4 regions of the Sporosarcina sp. P12(2017) genome follow, and region 3 is predicted to be linked to each of the others. Evidence: riboswitches for the same ligand, from Rfam matches in the RefSeq annotation. Region 3 holds a riboswitch; each other region holds the start of a gene.
What was found. A riboswitch is a leader RNA that binds a small molecule or an ion and turns the genes downstream of it on or off. The one in region 3 is predicted to bind thiamine pyrophosphate.

Region 1 (4,194 bases), on a different contig from region 3:
CATGACTTCATTAGCAGACAGATAAGGATAGACTGGGGTGTCTGAGCAACTTGGACAACCGGGTTTCTTCATGCTTTGCACGTTCATTGCGGCGCGTTCGCCTGTCCATAGATCAACGGATTCGAGGCGGGGTTCCATCGTCGCGCCCGTTATACACTTCAGCAGTTCGGCGGTTTGACGAGCGGCAGTTGTGACAACGATTGGCGAGATGACGCCGACTGTATCGCAAGTCAAAGACTGTGGCGGCAAAGCTTCGAGCAGACAATGCAGGCAGGGCGATCCTTCTTTTACACCGATAGGAAACGTCAGCCCGTAGCTACCGACGCAAGCACCCATGAAGAATGGTATGCCGAGTTGTAATGCAGCGTCGTTTGCTAGTAACCGAGTTTCTATATTATCTGTGCCGTCGAGAATGAACTGATGTCCTTCGAATAACTCGAGGACGTTTTCAGGCGTTACATCCGCCACAATCCCGCGAACTTTCACATCGCTATTGATAGCACGTAATCGACTTTCCGCTGCGATCGCTTTCGGCAATTGATTGATCACATCTTGCTCTGTATATAATTGTTGTCTATGAAGATTAGTCCACTCCAAAATATCGCGATCGACAATCGTCAGTTCGCCGACACCTGCACGCACCAGCATCTCCGCTCCGGAAGAGCCGAGTGCACCAGCTCCTAGGACGAAAACTTTTGCTTCGCGGATACGTTGTTGCCCAACTAGTCCGATAGGTGCAAACAACTCTTGCCGAGAATATTTACTGCTCAATTTGTCACGAGCCCTTCAGTCGGACTGCTAGCTACGCCATAATCGCGTACTGGCATACGTCCTGCCTTATAGCCGAGACGACCCGCTTCAATCGCCAACTTCATTGCCTCTGCCATCATGACAGGATTTGCGGCTTCCGATACTGCGGTATTCAGTAAAACGCCGTCTGCTCCGAGTTCCATCGCAAAAGCCGCGTCTTTTGGCGAGCCGACGCCTGCGTCAATGATGACAGGTACATTGGATTGCTCAATAATAAAGGATAAATTCAGTGGGTTCAGAATGCCTCTGCCCGAACCGATCGGCGCAGCACCCGGCATGATAGCGTGAACACCTAATTCACATAGTTTTCTTGCAAGCACTACGTCGTCTGACGTATAGGGTAATACAATGAAGCCTTCCTCTAACAGCATTTCAGACGCGCGTAATGTTTCCACGGGATCGGGGAGCAATGAACGGCTACACCCGATGATTTCCACCTTTACCATGTCGCAAAGTCCGGATGCTTTTGCGAGACGTGCGATATGTACAGCTTCTTCTGCTGTGCTCGCTCCTGCCGTATTCGGTAGCAATGTATAGCGCGTTAAATCTAGTTGTTCGAGGAAATTGGGCTGTGACTTCTCAAAAATATCCATGCGTCGTACCGCGAACGTCAGGATCTCTGCTTCTGATACCGCAACTGCTTGCTTTTGTATTTTAAATGAAGGATATTTCCCCGTACCTAGTAATAACCGTGAAGAGAATTTTTTATCTGCTATTTTTAACATTTTCATCCGCCTCCTACAAAATGTATGATTTCAATTTGGTCTCGGTCCATAATTGGTGCGTCATAGTAATCTTTCTGCAAAATTTCTTTGTTTTTCTCCACAATCAAAATACGATCGCCAAGTCCTAAATGCTCAAGTAACTGCTGAATCGTCCCTACTTCCGGAACGACCGAATACGATTTTCCGTTCAAATCAATCATTTTCTCCATCAGACGACACTCCATTTCTATAACTTTGTAAGACTTTTAGTGAACGCATAGGGGATAATACGGCAGCACCTGCTACATTGTTTCGCTGTAAATTGGGCAAGTGACGCGGCTGAATTCCACCGATCGCATACACGGGAATCGAACTACACTCTGCAATAGAAAACAATTCTTCCGTGCCGCGCGCTGGCAATCCGGGCTTCGATTTCGTCGCGAAAATATGCCCGTACAAAAGCCAGTCTGCTCCTTCTTTCACAGCTTCCTTTGCTTCTGCCAACGAATGAATCGAGCAACCGAATGCCAGCTCAGGAAATTCTTGATGTGCATCTGGTAAAGACATGCCATAACCGGTCAGCTGTACTTTTGATAAGTTCAGCCTGCTAGCTAGGTGAGGTCTGGCATGTAGAATGAGCTTGTTGAGTGGAAATCCAGCACTTGCAAGGCGCGTGACTATATTTATAAGCTGTTCATCTGTCTTGGACTTTTCCCGCAAAATGATGGCGTCAAGAAACGGTGCAGTCTGCTGCAAGTGTAGCGTAAGTTCATCAATTGAAAGACGGTCGTCGGTCACGCCAAGTAATTCCATTCATTCCCCTCCAATAGAAAAAACCACTTCCCGAATCGGAAAGTGGTAGAAATGTCGACAGAAATACGTACGGTACGACTCGCCACTTCCCTCCGCAGGTGCTAACCTGTTCAGGTGATAAGGGTTTCAGAGCCACACTCTTTTCTCAGTCCTTGTGAAGGATTCCCCTAATAGTCAAAATATTTGGTTTTCACAACTAGCTTATCATGTGTGTGGCGGAATGAAAAGAGTTTCTTTTACATATGTACTCATTCAGCGATTTGATTACCGATACCGATTTCTACACCATTTACAATGATTTCCATAATTTTATTGTTTCAAAGGATGCTTGCTTCTTGTAGAGCCGGTTCAATACTTGCCTTGATGGAAGAGTACGTATTTCAAAAAGCGCTCCGAATTAAAGGTAGAAGGTAACCGTATGAAAGTATATGATTCATTTCCTCCTCTTTAAAGTGTATGTGTGATCCTAAGTATAAGAGTATTTTGTGAAATCTGTCATGATGCCTATCAACTTTCGTCAAACAATACTTTTTCTTCTCGTCAAAGTGCTTTATACTGAATAGGTAGTACACATTTATGAATAGAGGAGAATCGTACGGATGAAATTAACCTATTCTGGTAAAACGAAAGACGTCTACCGCTTGGAAGATGGCCACGTGCTATTGAAATTCAAGGATGATGTAACAGGGGAAGATGGTGTATTCGATCCAGGTGCTAACACAGTAGGCCTGACGATTGATGGTGCTGGGAAGTCTGGACTTCGCATGACGAAATACTTTTTCGAGAAATTGGAGGAGCAAAACGTACCAACACATTACATCAATGCTGATCTGGATGAAGTGACGATGACGGTGAAACCTGCTACGGTCTTTGGTAAAGGATTAGAAGTGATTTGTCGATACCGTGCGGTCGGAAGTTTCTTGCGCAGATTCGGTGCGTATGCTGAAGAAGGGCAAGTATTGGATGCTTTCGTGGAAGTGACGCTAAAAGACGATGAACGTCAAGATCCACCTATTTCAGAAGATGCTTTGGCGCAACTTCATATTTTAACGCATGAAGAATACGCAACGCTTAAAGAATTAACTCAGCAAATTTCTGAAGTCGTTCGATCAGAGATGGCGGAAAAAGGGTTAGAGCTATATGATATCAAATTGGAATTTGGTCGCGATCCTGAGCGAAACATCATGTTGATTGATGAAATTTCAGGTGGTAATATGCGTGTTTATCAAGGGGATACATATATTGCACCAATGGAATTAGAAAAGATATTATTTTCATAAAATTCAACCGGAAACGAAAATTGTTTCCGGTTTTTTATATTCCCTCTTAGGCTATACGCTGACTGACTTATCAGTACTTTACTTTTTAATCAAATAAATAAATTGATATATTTACTGTTGACAACGTTTTCAGAGTTTCCTATAATTACAACCAGTGTCAGAGGAGACACATAGTTTGCTTCTTCACCAGTGTGTGAACGTTGGTTGGATGAATACGTATGGTAGTAAATTCAAGATATTGAAAGTGTCTTTCATATCAGCGAATCTTTAATATATCTGCTGTTTCCATGAACAAAAGCTCCCCGCTTTTGTAAAGGCGCTCTTTTTTGCACTTCATACCGCAAGGCAGAAAGATAGCACCCATAGTAGCCAGCACGAATCTCCATTTTGGCTTTTCTACGTAAGTACCCTTGCTATATCCGCTAGATTCATAAGAAGAATCTGCCGAGCGTGTTTGCTCGGTCCTTAAAACCTCACATTGATGACTATTCGACGAACGTATTTCAGTTAGATGGTGTTCTCGGATGAAGAAGCACACATCTTAGAGAATTTCAGATGATGAAAATTTGTAAAACTACATGTAAGAG
Region 2 (4,194 bases), on a different contig from region 3:
TATTTGTGTAATTGGGCGCGTGAATGGAAAACGATAGTACGTCACAATACCGATGAGTTTTTCAGAAAGCCAATAGAGCACAAAGCCTGTATTTGAATAGCAGAACATGTATTAATAATGGACACTCTCGATCTTCAAGCATTTCATACATTTCCTATATGTTACAGTTTCTGTATATTCGTGTATGCATTGTGCTTGCAGGAGAGCCAACTGTTCTTCTAACTGATGAAGATTTCGGCGTTTTACAGAGATCTGATGAATTAACTGTTCGGTTGTCATAACTCCATTCACTCCTTATTAAAGATAGATTTCAGCACCGGATTTTTTAAATTCTTCAGCCTTTTCCTTCATGCCACTTTCCATTGCTAGCTTCTCTTCTAAACTGTTTTCATCAGCATATTTTCTAATGTCGTGTGAAATTCGCATACTGCAAAATTTAGGTCCGCACATCGAACAGAAGTGGGCGATCTTGGCTCCTTCAGCCGGCAATGTTTCATCATGATATTCCATCGCGCGTTCAGGATCCAAACTTAAATTAAATTGATCTCGCCAACGGAATTCGAAACGGGCTTTTGATAATGCGTTGTCGCGTTTATATGCATTCGGATGACCTTTTGCTAAATCAGCTGCATGGGCTGCAATTTTATACGTAATGACGCCTTCACGCACATCATCTTTATTCGGTAGACCAAGATGTTCTTTAGGGGTTACATAACATAACATCGCTGTCCCGAACCAGCCGATCATAGCCGCACCAATAGCAGATGTGATGTGGTCATAGGCAGGAGCAATATCTGTCGTCAAAGGACCGAGTGTATAAAAAGGCGCTTCTTGACAAATCTCCATTTGCTTATCCATATTTTCCTTAATTAAATGCATAGGCACATGTCCAGGACCTTCTACCATGACTTGCACATCATGGGACCAAGCAATCTTCGTTAGTTCGCCAAGTGTTTCAAGTTCAGCGAATTGTGCCTCGTCATTGGCATCAGCAATTGAGCCGGGACGTAATCCATCTCCCAAGGAAAACGCGATATCGTACTGTTTCATAATTTCACATATATCTTCAAAGTGTGTGTATAGAAAACTTTCTTTATGATGCAACATACACCACTGGGCCATAATAGAACCACCACGTGAGACAATGCCGGTCACACGATGAATCGTCATGGGAATATAACGGAGCAGAACACCCGCATGAATGGTAAAGTAGCTGACACCTTGCTCAGCCTGCTCAATCAATGTGTCGCGGAATACTTCCCATGAGAGATCTTCCACTTTGCCGTTTACTTTTTCCAACGCTTGATATAATGGGACCGTTCCCACTGGGACAGGTGAGTTGCGGATGATCCATTCACGTGTTGTATGAATGTTCTTTCCCGTTGATAAATCCATGATATTATCTGCACCCCAACGTGTAGCCCATGTCATCTTTTCCACTTCCTCAGCAATTGATGAGGAGACCGCAGAATTTCCGATATTCGCATTGATTTTCACATGGAATTTACTACCGATAATCATCGGTTCCGCTTCTGGATGGTTAATATTAGACGGTATAATCGCCCGTCCTCTCGCCACTTCATCCCGTACAAGTTCAGGCGTTACATTTTCGCGGATTGCAATGAATTCCATTTCAGGTGTAATGATTCCTTTGCGTGCATAATGCATTTGTGTAACATTCATGCCACTTTTTGCTCGTAATGGTTTGCGTTTCAACAATGGAAATTCTGCGTCATTTTTCATTTTTTCCATTGAACGGTACCCATTATCCTGTGGCTTCACTTGCCGACCTTCATACTCTTCCACGTCATTTCGTTCAACTATCCAGTTCTTCTTAATATTCGGGAGTCCTTTTTGGATATCCACTTGATAACCAGCTTCCGTATATTTCCCGCTTGTATCATAGACACGGAAAGGTTCATTTGGTATTTCACCTTGATCAGTTACAGTTGGTGATAGTTCAATTTCGCGCATCGGTACGAGTATGTCAGGACGACTTCCTTGTACATAAGTCTTGCTACTTGCCGGAAAACATTCATGGATACGGATTTCTTCTTTCTTCTCTTGCATTTTGTCATCGTCTCCTTTTAAGGGGCGACATGACTCGATTCAAGTGATGGGAATCGGCAACAAAAAAGACCAGTTCCGTAGATAGGACCTGGTCTTCAAAACGCAAAATAAGCGTTGCTGATAAAATGAAAACTTCCCTACGCTGGTACGAGCCAGATCAGGTCCAAAGAGTCCGGAATGCGTGTACTGTCATTCCATCTCAGTCCAATAACGTTGGACACCCCTAGTATTAGTATTTAATTGTTCGAACAGGAATAGTATACCATACCTAAATCGGTTTTTAAAGAGTAATTATTCTGTTAATTTTCATAGGTTCCGTTATTTACCCGTAACTAGTGTGATTGGTGAGGAAGCAGAAATGCGTAATCAGAAGAAAACCCCCAAAATATTGTACATTCAGTCCTATAGTAAGTTTCTGGAAAATTATATCGTTGCCTTGTCTGTAAAGATAGATCTATGGACAAGCTATTTTTATAAAATCTTTTCAACAACACTCAAGAAAGCATGTAATGATGAGAAATGAATGTTTTGTATGACTTGTAAGATGCATAAGTAGTGATGACGTGAGATAATCAAAAAGAAAAAATAAAAGGGGGAAGGATCAGTGTAGTAGAGTTTACATTGTATAACATATCTGGGATTGAGAAGGATGAATGCTATGGGGAAGTAAAGTCACATACATATTTTGTTTTTATCATGGTGCTTGTCATAATATGCATCAAGTATGCAGTAATTGATGCAATTATTTTATTGTAGTCTAGACACACTTGCATACAACTAATTAGAAATATCATTCCTATGGAGGAGGTAACCAATATATGTCCTATGTTTTACTCATTATTGGATTTGTATTATTAATAAAAGGTGCCGACTATTTCGTGGATGGCTCTTCAAATATTGCAAGACTGTTGCAAATTCCACCTATTTTGATTGGTCTCACCATTGTAGCGCTCGGAACTAGTTCACCAGAAGCGACGGTCAGTATTATTGCAGCGATGGGCGGAAACGCAGACGTCGCAGTGGGGAACGTAGTCGGAAGTAATATATTCAATATCACCATCGTTGTCGGGATGGCGGCATTTCTGTTTCCGTTGAAGGTACAAAGTGAGACTATCCGGAAAGAGATTCCGTTCACTTTATTAGCAAGTATAGTCATGTTGGTGTTGATGAGTGATATGGCATTACAAGGCTTCAGCAGCAATATGATCACACGCGGCGATGGAATTATTTTCTTACTATTCCTTTCGATCTTTATGTACTATGTGATTGAACTTGGCCTTCGAAGTCGTCAAAATGCTACACTTACACAAGCCACTGATAATGTGAAGTGGGGGAAGAATATACTAATTACGCTAGTCGGGTTGGCAGCGATTATATTCGGAGGCGATTTGGTCGTTAGCAACGCCACGAAAATCGCTTATTCTCTTGGCATGAGCGAAACATTAGTCGGTCTTACGATCATTGCGATCGGTACGTCATTGCCTGAATTGGTTACATCAATTTCAGCGGCTTTGAAAAAAGAAAGTGAAATCGCTTTAGGGAACATCGTCGGTAGCAATATTTTTAACATCCTGTTTGTTCTCGGGGCTTCCTCTGTCATTACGCCTATCGCAGTGAACGATAAAGTGTTTATTGACGTCATCATTATGCTTGTATTGACCCTAGTATTATTGCTATTCGCTAGAACTGGCTTCAAAATTGGTAAGCGTGAAGGGCTCATGCTAGCTGTAGCGTACGTCGTGTATCTTGTGTATGTTATTTTACGTAATTAAGAAAAGGCTACTCTCCATTCATTCGTGGAAAGTAGCCTTTTCTATCTTTATAGCATGATATGTAGTTATCTCCACTTATAGCCGATACCCCAAACCGTCACCAAAATCTCGTCAATTAGAAAATTTGATTTCCTCAACTTATCCCGTAAATTTCGAATATGTGAATCGACTGTCCGAACCTCTGTATACGTGTCAAATTCCCAAGCTACTTGAAGCAAGTCTTCCCGGGTAAACGTCCGATTTGGCCGAGTCATCATCGCTTCTATAATATAGAACTCCTTTAACGTAAGACGCACTTCATGCGTGTCATACAGGATGGAATAGGACTCCAAGTCAAGAGTAAATGGACCTT
Region 3 (4,194 bases):
TAGAAGGTTTGATTCAGATGATGGACATGAATTATATCGGCTGGGCGAATTATCTAGCGCAAGTCATAATGAAGAACCCTGAAAGGCCGGAACTTTCACAGCAATTGGAGGATAACTTCTGCTCGACAGATCCGGAGGTTGCCCGTCGTTTTGCGATTGCGACCTTCTTCTCTGATCATCGAGATGATGTGAGGAAAGTGATAGTGCCATCGCTCATTCTCCAATGTTCCGATGATAGTATTGCGCCTGTTGAAGTGGGACGTTATATGCATCGGCACCTCCAGAACAGCACGCTTGAAATCATGGATGCGACAGGACATTGCCCTCATATGAGTCATCCAGAAAAAACCATTCAGCTGATTAGAAATTATTTGACTTCCGTATACAAGAGTCTTGTCACAAATGGATAGACAGCTAGATTCTGCGCCGTTCGGTTATTTCACACTGGATGATACAGGGATGATTGTTGAAATCAATCAGACGCTGCTTAGTTTACTTGGCTATCAGCTTCATGAGGTAAAGGGGAAACACATCAATCTGATATTGCCGAACGCAAGCCGGTCTTTTTATCAGCTGTACTTTTTTCCGATGATTCGATTGCAGAATAAAGTAGAAGAGATGTATTTTTCATTCAAGTCCAAAGACGGGCAGGAAATTTCCGTGCTATTGAACGCATTGCGTAATGAACGAGATGGAAAGGCTTTCAATGATTGTGCATGTCTGCGCATGAAGAATAGAATCGAGTATGAGGAAGTGATTCTTGCGGCCAAAAAGGACACGGAAACACGCAATCTACTGAAGGTGAAGCAGATACAAGAATTGGAGCGCTTGCGGATCGAGTATGAAGCGAAGCAAAATAAGTTATTAGCGTTAAATGAGACACTTCAGGAGATGGCCATTACGGATGGACTCACAGGTCTCAAGAACCGTCACTACCTACAAGAAAGTCTTTCTTCCTATTTTATGCCGCACAACGAACGGTCCTTGTCTCTTTCTTTTCTGTTAATCGATATAGACTTTTTTAAAAAGGTAAATGATACATATGGTCATTTGACGGGCGATAGCATATTGCGGGAGTTGGGACGCTTGTTTAGGGAAGAATCCAGGACAGAAGATGTGGCTGCTCGTTACGGGGGAGAAGAATTTGCTTTAGTTCTTCCAGCAACAGAGAAAGTGGAAGCTTTAGAAATAGCGGAGAGAATTCGTTGCCGAGTTGAGAATGCGGATTGGAATAGCTATGGTGTTACCGTCAGTATTGGGGTAGCGACCAAGGTGCCAGGAGATACGGAGAATTCTTTGCAGTCTAGAGCAGATTGGGCATTGTATACTTCAAAAGATAATGGACGGAATCGGATTACGTTTGGTTAAGGTACCAGGTCCCCGCACAATTCAAACACAATTCGGGTAATTGAATATGGGAAAGATAAAGGCGGTAAGGCCAAAACATTTTATCGAACGACTGGCATCCTTGGTATATGGAATTTCTGTCTGCAGCATGGACTTCCTTCACATCAGTCAATCACTGCGGAGCAAAAGAAGAATATGGCAGACGGGTTGTCGAGTATTGCGATCACCAATCTAAAGAAGAGTGGTGGCGGTGTAAGTAGCAATATGGACGAAATTCTACTACAAGACGAATATGCAAAAGAATTGTGGATGAAAGAGATTGAATTGATTAACCCCGATATAGTTGTGTGCTGTGGCACGTTCTCGGTCGTTAAATCAGTAGTAGGTTTTCAGACAGAAGTCTGTGACTCAGGTGCGCTGTATGGAGATGCTCTTGGCACTCGCTTTGTTGAATTTATGCATCCAATGTATCGTGTCAGTCCGAAGATTATTTATGCTTATTTCAAGGAAACTATGCAGTCGTGCCGTTCATAAAAAAGGGGTACTGATCCACTAAGTAAATTAGAAAACTTAACAGATCAACAACAAAAAGCCTCCTTGGTTATTTTCAGTCGAGGAATTTTTGTTGTTTTCAAATTGAAGCATTAACTAAAGTAGTTGCGTGAAAAATCTAAAGAGGAATCGCTTTCGGGTACGCTGTGCACGAAACTATTCAGCCCATACACTACAATTGCATGCAAAATCACCTTGCACAGGCACCGATCCACAATAAATTTAAAATGACAAATTCTAACTAGTATGTTAATCTGAAAAAAATGAATATTCATCCACTGGAGGTGCCTTTGAAAAAAGGCTGAGATCAAAGTGATTGACTTTGGGACTCTTGGAACCTGATCCAGCTCGTACTGGCGAAGGGAAGTGGCACTGCTTACATCACTTGTATGTTATGGACTGTATACATGAGGCGCTGCTTTCTTCTATGAAAGTGGCGTTTTTCACTTCCTAACAGGCCGGTATAGATGTTCAATGGTATCAGTATTTAGGTCATCTTTGAGGAGTGGAAACAATGAAGACATATGATCATATTGTTATTGGCGGAGGAGTAATAGGTTGTTCCATTGCTTATCGACTGGCCAAAGAAGGCTTAAGCGTAGCTGTTTTTGATGCAGGCAAAGCCGGACAGGCCTCTATGGCAGCAGGAGGGATGCTTGGGGCGCAAAATGAGTTTGAGCAGGACAATCCGTTGTTGGGAATCGCACTGGAAAGCCGAGCGATGTTCCCTCAACTTCGTGATGAATTGCTGTCCGAAACGGGTATAGACATTGATTTACGAACAGCTGGCCTGATCAAAACGGCCGCGACAGAACAGGATCGTGACGAGCTGCATCGGCAGTATCACTTTTTATCCGAAAAGGACCCATCCATTCAGTGGCTTGAGCCGGAAGAAGTGCCGAAGATCGAACCTTGTATGATGTCCCAAACTGCCGGTGCTATTTTTCTGGAAAAAGACCATCAAGTGAAAGCCCCCTTGCTCGCACAGGCCTTTTTGAAAGCAGCAATGAATGCCGGTGCCCATGTATATGAAGAAACAAAGGCTCTTCGTCTGCTGATTCAGCACAACCGGATAGTGGGGGTTGATACTTCAATCGGCTCGCTTTATGCAACTCAAGTGACGATTGCAGCCGGTGCCTGGAGCAGCCATCTCTTAGCTGACACTGATTTTTCCTTGCCCGTCATTCCTGTGAAAGGTGAATGCTTGTCAATCCGGCTGGCCGGCCCTGCACCGGTCAAAACGGTTTTTGCGGTAGACGGCTGTTATATTGTGCCGAAACGAAATAAGGAAATGCTCATCGGTGCAACGTCTATTCCCGGTTCCTTTGATACATCAGTAACGGCTCATGGCATTCTTTCGCTATTACAACGGGCTTCCCGCCTATTGCCTGTGCTTAGTGATGGAGTGATCCACCGAACATGGGTCGGTGTACGTCCCCAAGCCGCAGACCATCTGCCGATCATGGGGTCTCATCCGTTCATCGACGGGCTGCATATATGTACCGGTCATTACCGAAACGGCATTTTGCTTAGCCCGATTACAGGTATACTGATGAAGGATTACATAAACGGCTGTCAGAAGACGCATGAGTTGCTTACTCCTTTTGCTTTAAGTGGCGCCAGGTTGAGTTACCAAGCCTAGGTTGCAGCATATAGTGGGTGGAAGTCCTGCCGAGAATGAATTAGCCATTCACTCGTAGCGAGTCTTGGAGGATGTGAGGAACATACTGTGCATGTGTTAAATGGGCGAAACGAATGCTATCATTGCTGTTGATTTTGGATAGTTATCGCGGTGATTATGTTGTCGTTTGCGGTCCAGTGTAATTTTTAGGAATCATTACACTACGTAAAGTATGTGCTACTTAAATATTTTTTCAATTCACGTAGTTCAATATATGTAAAAATACAGCTGCCACTATTAAAGTGGCGGCTGCATTTATTCATCAGTGTTTACGATGATGAAACAGACGGGACAGGCCTTTCAGAATGATCGCCAAGGCGAACAACACGATGATGATCACGATGATCACTGCAACGGCTAAAAGCAGCAGGTTTGTACCGACGACCGCCAATACAGCGGGCACAATTAAAAACAAGCCGAGCAAAGCATATCCGGCTATAAGCCCGAAGAAGAAAAGCTGTTCTTTGCTTACATGTTCATGTTTTGACATAAACTTCACCTCCTTGCTGTACTATATGTAACCTCCAGCAAGGCGAACTAATGCAATACACACGGTTGTTGTAAATAAAAGAGTATTTATATAGAAACGGTAAGAAACGGTACCAGGTCCCCAC
Region 4 (4,194 bases), on a different contig from region 3:
TTGGAACCTTCTGTATTTGGATTTGCGTAAACTAGATTTTCTGAAGCTTGTACCATACTGCGTCACACTCCCTGTTCTCATTATTTTGCTTGTATCTCAGCGCAATCATTATGCACGCAAAGCTATTATACGAAACATAGTTTCACTTTATTCCTGACGTGTACGCTTTCATAAGCTACCTTTTATTCTAAACTAATTAGTAAGCGCTTTCAACCAAATACTATCATAAATCAAGCGAGTCATAGAGTCCGATATTACCGTTCTACTTTTATTCATTACAAAGACTATTAAACTGCACATTTTAGGCAATGCTAAGAGAAAGTACTTTAGTGGAAAGGGGTTCTTATGAATCAAAAGAGCTCTATCAGCGTTCTGCATGTCATACTCTTATCTATGACGGTTATTGGACTGAAACTTCATGTAACAATTATTTCTTCACTGCTGGAGGATGCTCGAAGAGATGGTTGGATATCAGTCATAATTGCGTTTCTTGCTTTATTCCCCTTTATCTTTCTCTTTATCTATATACAAAAAATTCCGAACGGAAACATTTGATAGAAAGGAATTGAGGACATGGAAGAAATATGAACAAGATGGAGAAATTGAACTAACAGAGGAATCGTTCGGGAAATTGAACGTACGAGTCACAAAACTAAATTCAGACCAAAAGAGTTTTCAAGAAACGATCAAATAGAACGGCATAGTTAAATGAACAGCCGCAATCTACTATGGATTGCGGCCGTTCATTGTTAATTACACGTCATATAACGCCAATAATTATCTCCGAGCACACCCGACAAATATGCCAACCCTTCACTTTCAGTACGATGCACCGAGCGCCAATCCTCGTCATCAAGTGCTAAATAAATTTCATGGTGAGGCGCATCATTATGATAGCCAACCAGGTCTAGATTCCCTTGCTGATCCAAATGGGCTTTCACTTCATAATGAATAGGCGGTGAAGCGGTTAGTGGATTGCCCACGTCATGGTTGATTGCAAAATGTACTTCGGTCGAGCTTCCTTCCAACCTCTCGATTTCTATACCGTCTACAGAAGCATGGTCATGACGTTTATACCGTTTCATATAATTCAATCCAATAGAGGGTCCAGTTGCTTTCGTAAATTGCAGTGCGCTGTCTCCTCCAATAAACTTTCCTTCTATATCGACACGGGTGCGGAAGCTTTTTCCTTCTGGATTGAAGTCCCGATCATCCCCTGTAAAGTATGGGATCGGTGAAAAGAGATTCGGATTTTTTATGATATCTTCCTTTAAAAATGTTGTATAGCGGAACTTCCATTGCTTCACTTCATTTATTTTTTCCCTGTCAGCCACCGGTTTTAGTAATCGATCCCGTTGCTTAACACGGACGGAAAAAGTATAAACTTCTTCTGTTGGTTTATTATCAGGATCTGGGGGCATAATCACTTCATACACTTTAGATGCAATTGATTTACTGACATTCATTTTCTGATTGCTGTCAATCAACGGACGCGTTGCCGAAACACTGTATACCACCGGCTCCGAAGAATTCGTCTGGCGATCAATAAAACGATTATCAGTAATTGTCTCGAGGTATTGACCGTTACGGTAAATATCGAACTTCTCCACATCCTTAATCCACTCCCATGACAATGCAATTTGCGATGGAGCAGCCATCGTTGTAATTACTAAGCGTTGTAAAGGATGTTCATCTTTCTGTACTTCTGTCAGGGCTGATGTTTGGATAACAATTACATTTTTAACCCGTCCTTCTTCCACTCGTTCCACTGTATATTGGAAGGGATGTGACGGATCCAGCTCCCCGTCCGTAAACTTCGGGGCTGTCCCTTCGTATACTTGCCGATCATCTTTATAGACACGGTAATAACCACCTATATCACTCCATGTAAACGTTATATCACCCAACGAATGATCCATCTGTTGAATTTCAAATAATTTCTCCATTTGCGATCTGCTCCCTTTTATCTATTTCATCTGAAACAGTTATACGCCTTCAGATAATTATGTAACATTCAGCTTATAGTTATACCTGTTCTTCTATGCGCAATCACTCATTTTCACTTACTTCCACCTCGTTATACCAGTATTATTTCAACCTTTTTCATGTATATGATATAATGAGCTCGTCTGATACATTCCACCACTAGGGGTGCCTTCTTTTTGGCTGAGATGCAATTATGCAAACCCTTTGAACCTGATCTAGTACATACTAGCGGAGGAAAGTGGGTAGTTTTTATACCCAACCGCCCATCTATGCATGGGCTTTTTGTATATATACCTTTAATGGGAGGAAGAGAAACATGCAACTTATTCAACAACTTCGTCAAAGGCAACCGCTCGTTCATTGCATCACAAATTTTGTAGTTGCGAATTTCCAAGCAAATGGTTTACTTGCACTAGGTGCTTCTCCCGTTATGGCGGATGCAGTAGAAGAAGCAGAAGATATCGCAAGAATTGCAGATTGTAGTATTTTAAATATCGGTACGTTAAAACAACAGACAGTGGATGCAATGATTTTAGCGGGAAACAGTGCCCGCGCAGCAGGAAAACCTGTCGTACTAGACCCTGTTGGTGCAGGTGCCACACCTTTTCGTAAAGCTAGCGTCCTAAAAGTACTGGACGAAGTAGATATCACACTGATTCGCTGTAATACAGGCGAACTAGCTGCGATTGCAGATATACCCTGGGCCGCGAAGGGTGTCGATGCAGGAGAAGGTTCAGCAGACATCGAGGATATAGCAAAAAAGACTGCACGCAAGTACAACTGTCTGGTAGCAGTTTCAGGTGAAGTCGATATTGTTACGGACGGACATTCTACACTATCTATTACAGGCGGTCACCCCATGATGACTACCATTACAGGTATGGGATGTTTACTCAGCTCTGTTACAGGTGCTTTTCTTGCCGTAGGAATGGAACGTCCGCTAGAAGCTGTGGCAGACGCACTTTCATTTTATAAACGAGCTGGTGAACAAACAGCAAAAACTTCAAGTGGCCCCGGAGACTTTGCTGTGAACTTCTTAAATACATTACATACATTGGATCGCGAATCAAAAACATTTTTGGCATAATAGACAGGAGGTTTTTTAATTGACAGTACAAGTAGCATTGACCATTGCTGGTTCGGATAGCGGAGGAGGTGCAGGAATTCAGGCTGACTTAAAGACGTTTCAGGAGCTAGGCGTATTCGGAACTTCTGCACTAACTGCAGTGACTGCTCAGAACACGCACGGTGTTCACGGTGTTTATCCAATACAGACCGACGGGGTCATAACACAAATACGGGCTGTGCTTGATGATTTTGATGTAAAAGCATGTAAAACCGGAATGCTGTTTTCGGCTGATATTATTACTGAAGTAGCTGCGCTATTAAAAGAATACCCCCCAATTCCTTTAGTCATCGACCCTGTCATGATTGCAAAGGGTGGACAATCTTTATTGCAACAACAGGCGATTCAAGCACTAAAAGAACATTTACTACCGCTAGCTACAATTGTGACACCAAATATTCCTGAAGCGGAAGTGCTGACCGGAATGAAAATACAGACAGACGAAGACATTCAGCAAGCTGCAACTGCTTTTATTAAGATGGGAGCGAAAGCTGTCGTGATGAAAGGCGGTCACCGTAGCGATGTACTGGATGCAAAGGATTATTATGCCGATGCAGAAGGTCAGTCATTCACCGTGACAGCACCTTGGATCCAAACTAAAGACACACATGGAACTGGATGCACATTTGCGGCTGCACTGACCAGTTTCCTGGCAAAAGGCTATTCCATTCCGGATGCAGTTGCCGAAGCGAAGCAATTCATACAGGCTGCGATTGAAAACGGCTTGAAGATCGGTTCAGGACACGGACCGACAAATCACTGGGCATATGGTCAGCTGAAAAAGGAGATGCACTGATGCGAAATATGGAAGTAAAGAAAGCATTACGCTTATATTTTGTAATGGGCACGCCAAACTCAGGAAGTCAGGATCCATTAGCAATAGTAGAGGCAGCTCTTCGCGGTGGTATCACATGTTTTCAATTGCGTGAGAAAGGATCGAACGCACTTGAAGGCGACGCTTTGCTCGGATTCGCCAAAAAGTGTCAGGCGCTCTGCAGACTGTATCGCGTTCCTTTCATCATCAATGACGATGTGGATCTGGCATTAGCAATTAATGCAGACGGAGTTCATGTAGGACAAGA

Region 1: it holds a riboswitch for thiamine pyrophosphate, as region 3 does, so the genes downstream of both, CSV80_RS08440 (thiamine phosphate synthase) here and thiO (glycine oxidase ThiO) in region 3, are expected to answer to the same signal.
Region 2: it holds a riboswitch for thiamine pyrophosphate, as region 3 does, so the genes downstream of both, thiC (phosphomethylpyrimidine synthase ThiC) here and thiO (glycine oxidase ThiO) in region 3, are expected to answer to the same signal.
Region 4: it holds a riboswitch for thiamine pyrophosphate, as region 3 does, so the genes downstream of both, thiM (hydroxyethylthiazole kinase) here and thiO (glycine oxidase ThiO) in region 3, are expected to answer to the same signal.

What each region holds. Positions count from the first base shown of each region.
Region 1 is NZ_PDYL01000008.1:135,277-139,470, forward strand. Features, by position in the region: gene CSV80_RS08425 (ThiF family adenylyltransferase) at 1-771, opposite strand, end outside; gene CSV80_RS08430 (thiazole synthase) at 768-1,541, opposite strand; gene thiS (sulfur carrier protein ThiS) at 1,538-1,744, opposite strand; gene CSV80_RS08440 (thiamine phosphate synthase) at 1,728-2,327, opposite strand; TPP riboswitch at 2,398-2,506, opposite strand; gene CSV80_RS08445 (phosphoribosylaminoimidazolesuccinocarboxamide synthase) at 2,927-3,607, shown strand.
Region 2 is NZ_PDYL01000025.1:23,287-27,480, reverse strand. Features, by position in the region: gene CSV80_RS18080 (hypothetical protein) at 159-281, shown strand; gene thiC (phosphomethylpyrimidine synthase ThiC) at 298-2,070, opposite strand; TPP riboswitch at 2,188-2,305, opposite strand; gene CSV80_RS16110 (calcium/sodium antiporter) at 2,889-3,842, shown strand; gene CSV80_RS16105 (response regulator transcription factor) at 3,908-4,194, opposite strand, start outside.
Region 3 is NZ_PDYL01000005.1:145,080-149,273, reverse strand. Features, by position in the region: gene CSV80_RS05705 (alpha/beta fold hydrolase) at 1-410, shown strand, start outside; gene CSV80_RS05700 (sensor domain-containing diguanylate cyclase) at 403-1,368, shown strand; gene CSV80_RS05695 (hypothetical protein) at 1,543-1,881, shown strand; TPP riboswitch at 2,170-2,281, shown strand; gene thiO (glycine oxidase ThiO) at 2,414-3,541, shown strand; gene CSV80_RS05685 (hypothetical protein) at 3,843-4,070, opposite strand.
Region 4 is NZ_PDYL01000004.1:166,751-170,944, forward strand. Features, by position in the region: gene adh (aldehyde dehydrogenase) at 1-56, opposite strand, end outside; gene CSV80_RS17980 (hypothetical protein) at 566-694, shown strand; gene CSV80_RS04830 (DUF3238 domain-containing protein) at 750-1,946, opposite strand; TPP riboswitch at 2,138-2,240, shown strand; gene thiM (hydroxyethylthiazole kinase) at 2,303-3,073, shown strand; gene thiD (bifunctional hydroxymethylpyrimidine kinase/phosphomethylpyrimidine kinase) at 3,093-3,908, shown strand; gene thiE (thiamine phosphate synthase) at 3,908-4,194, shown strand, end outside.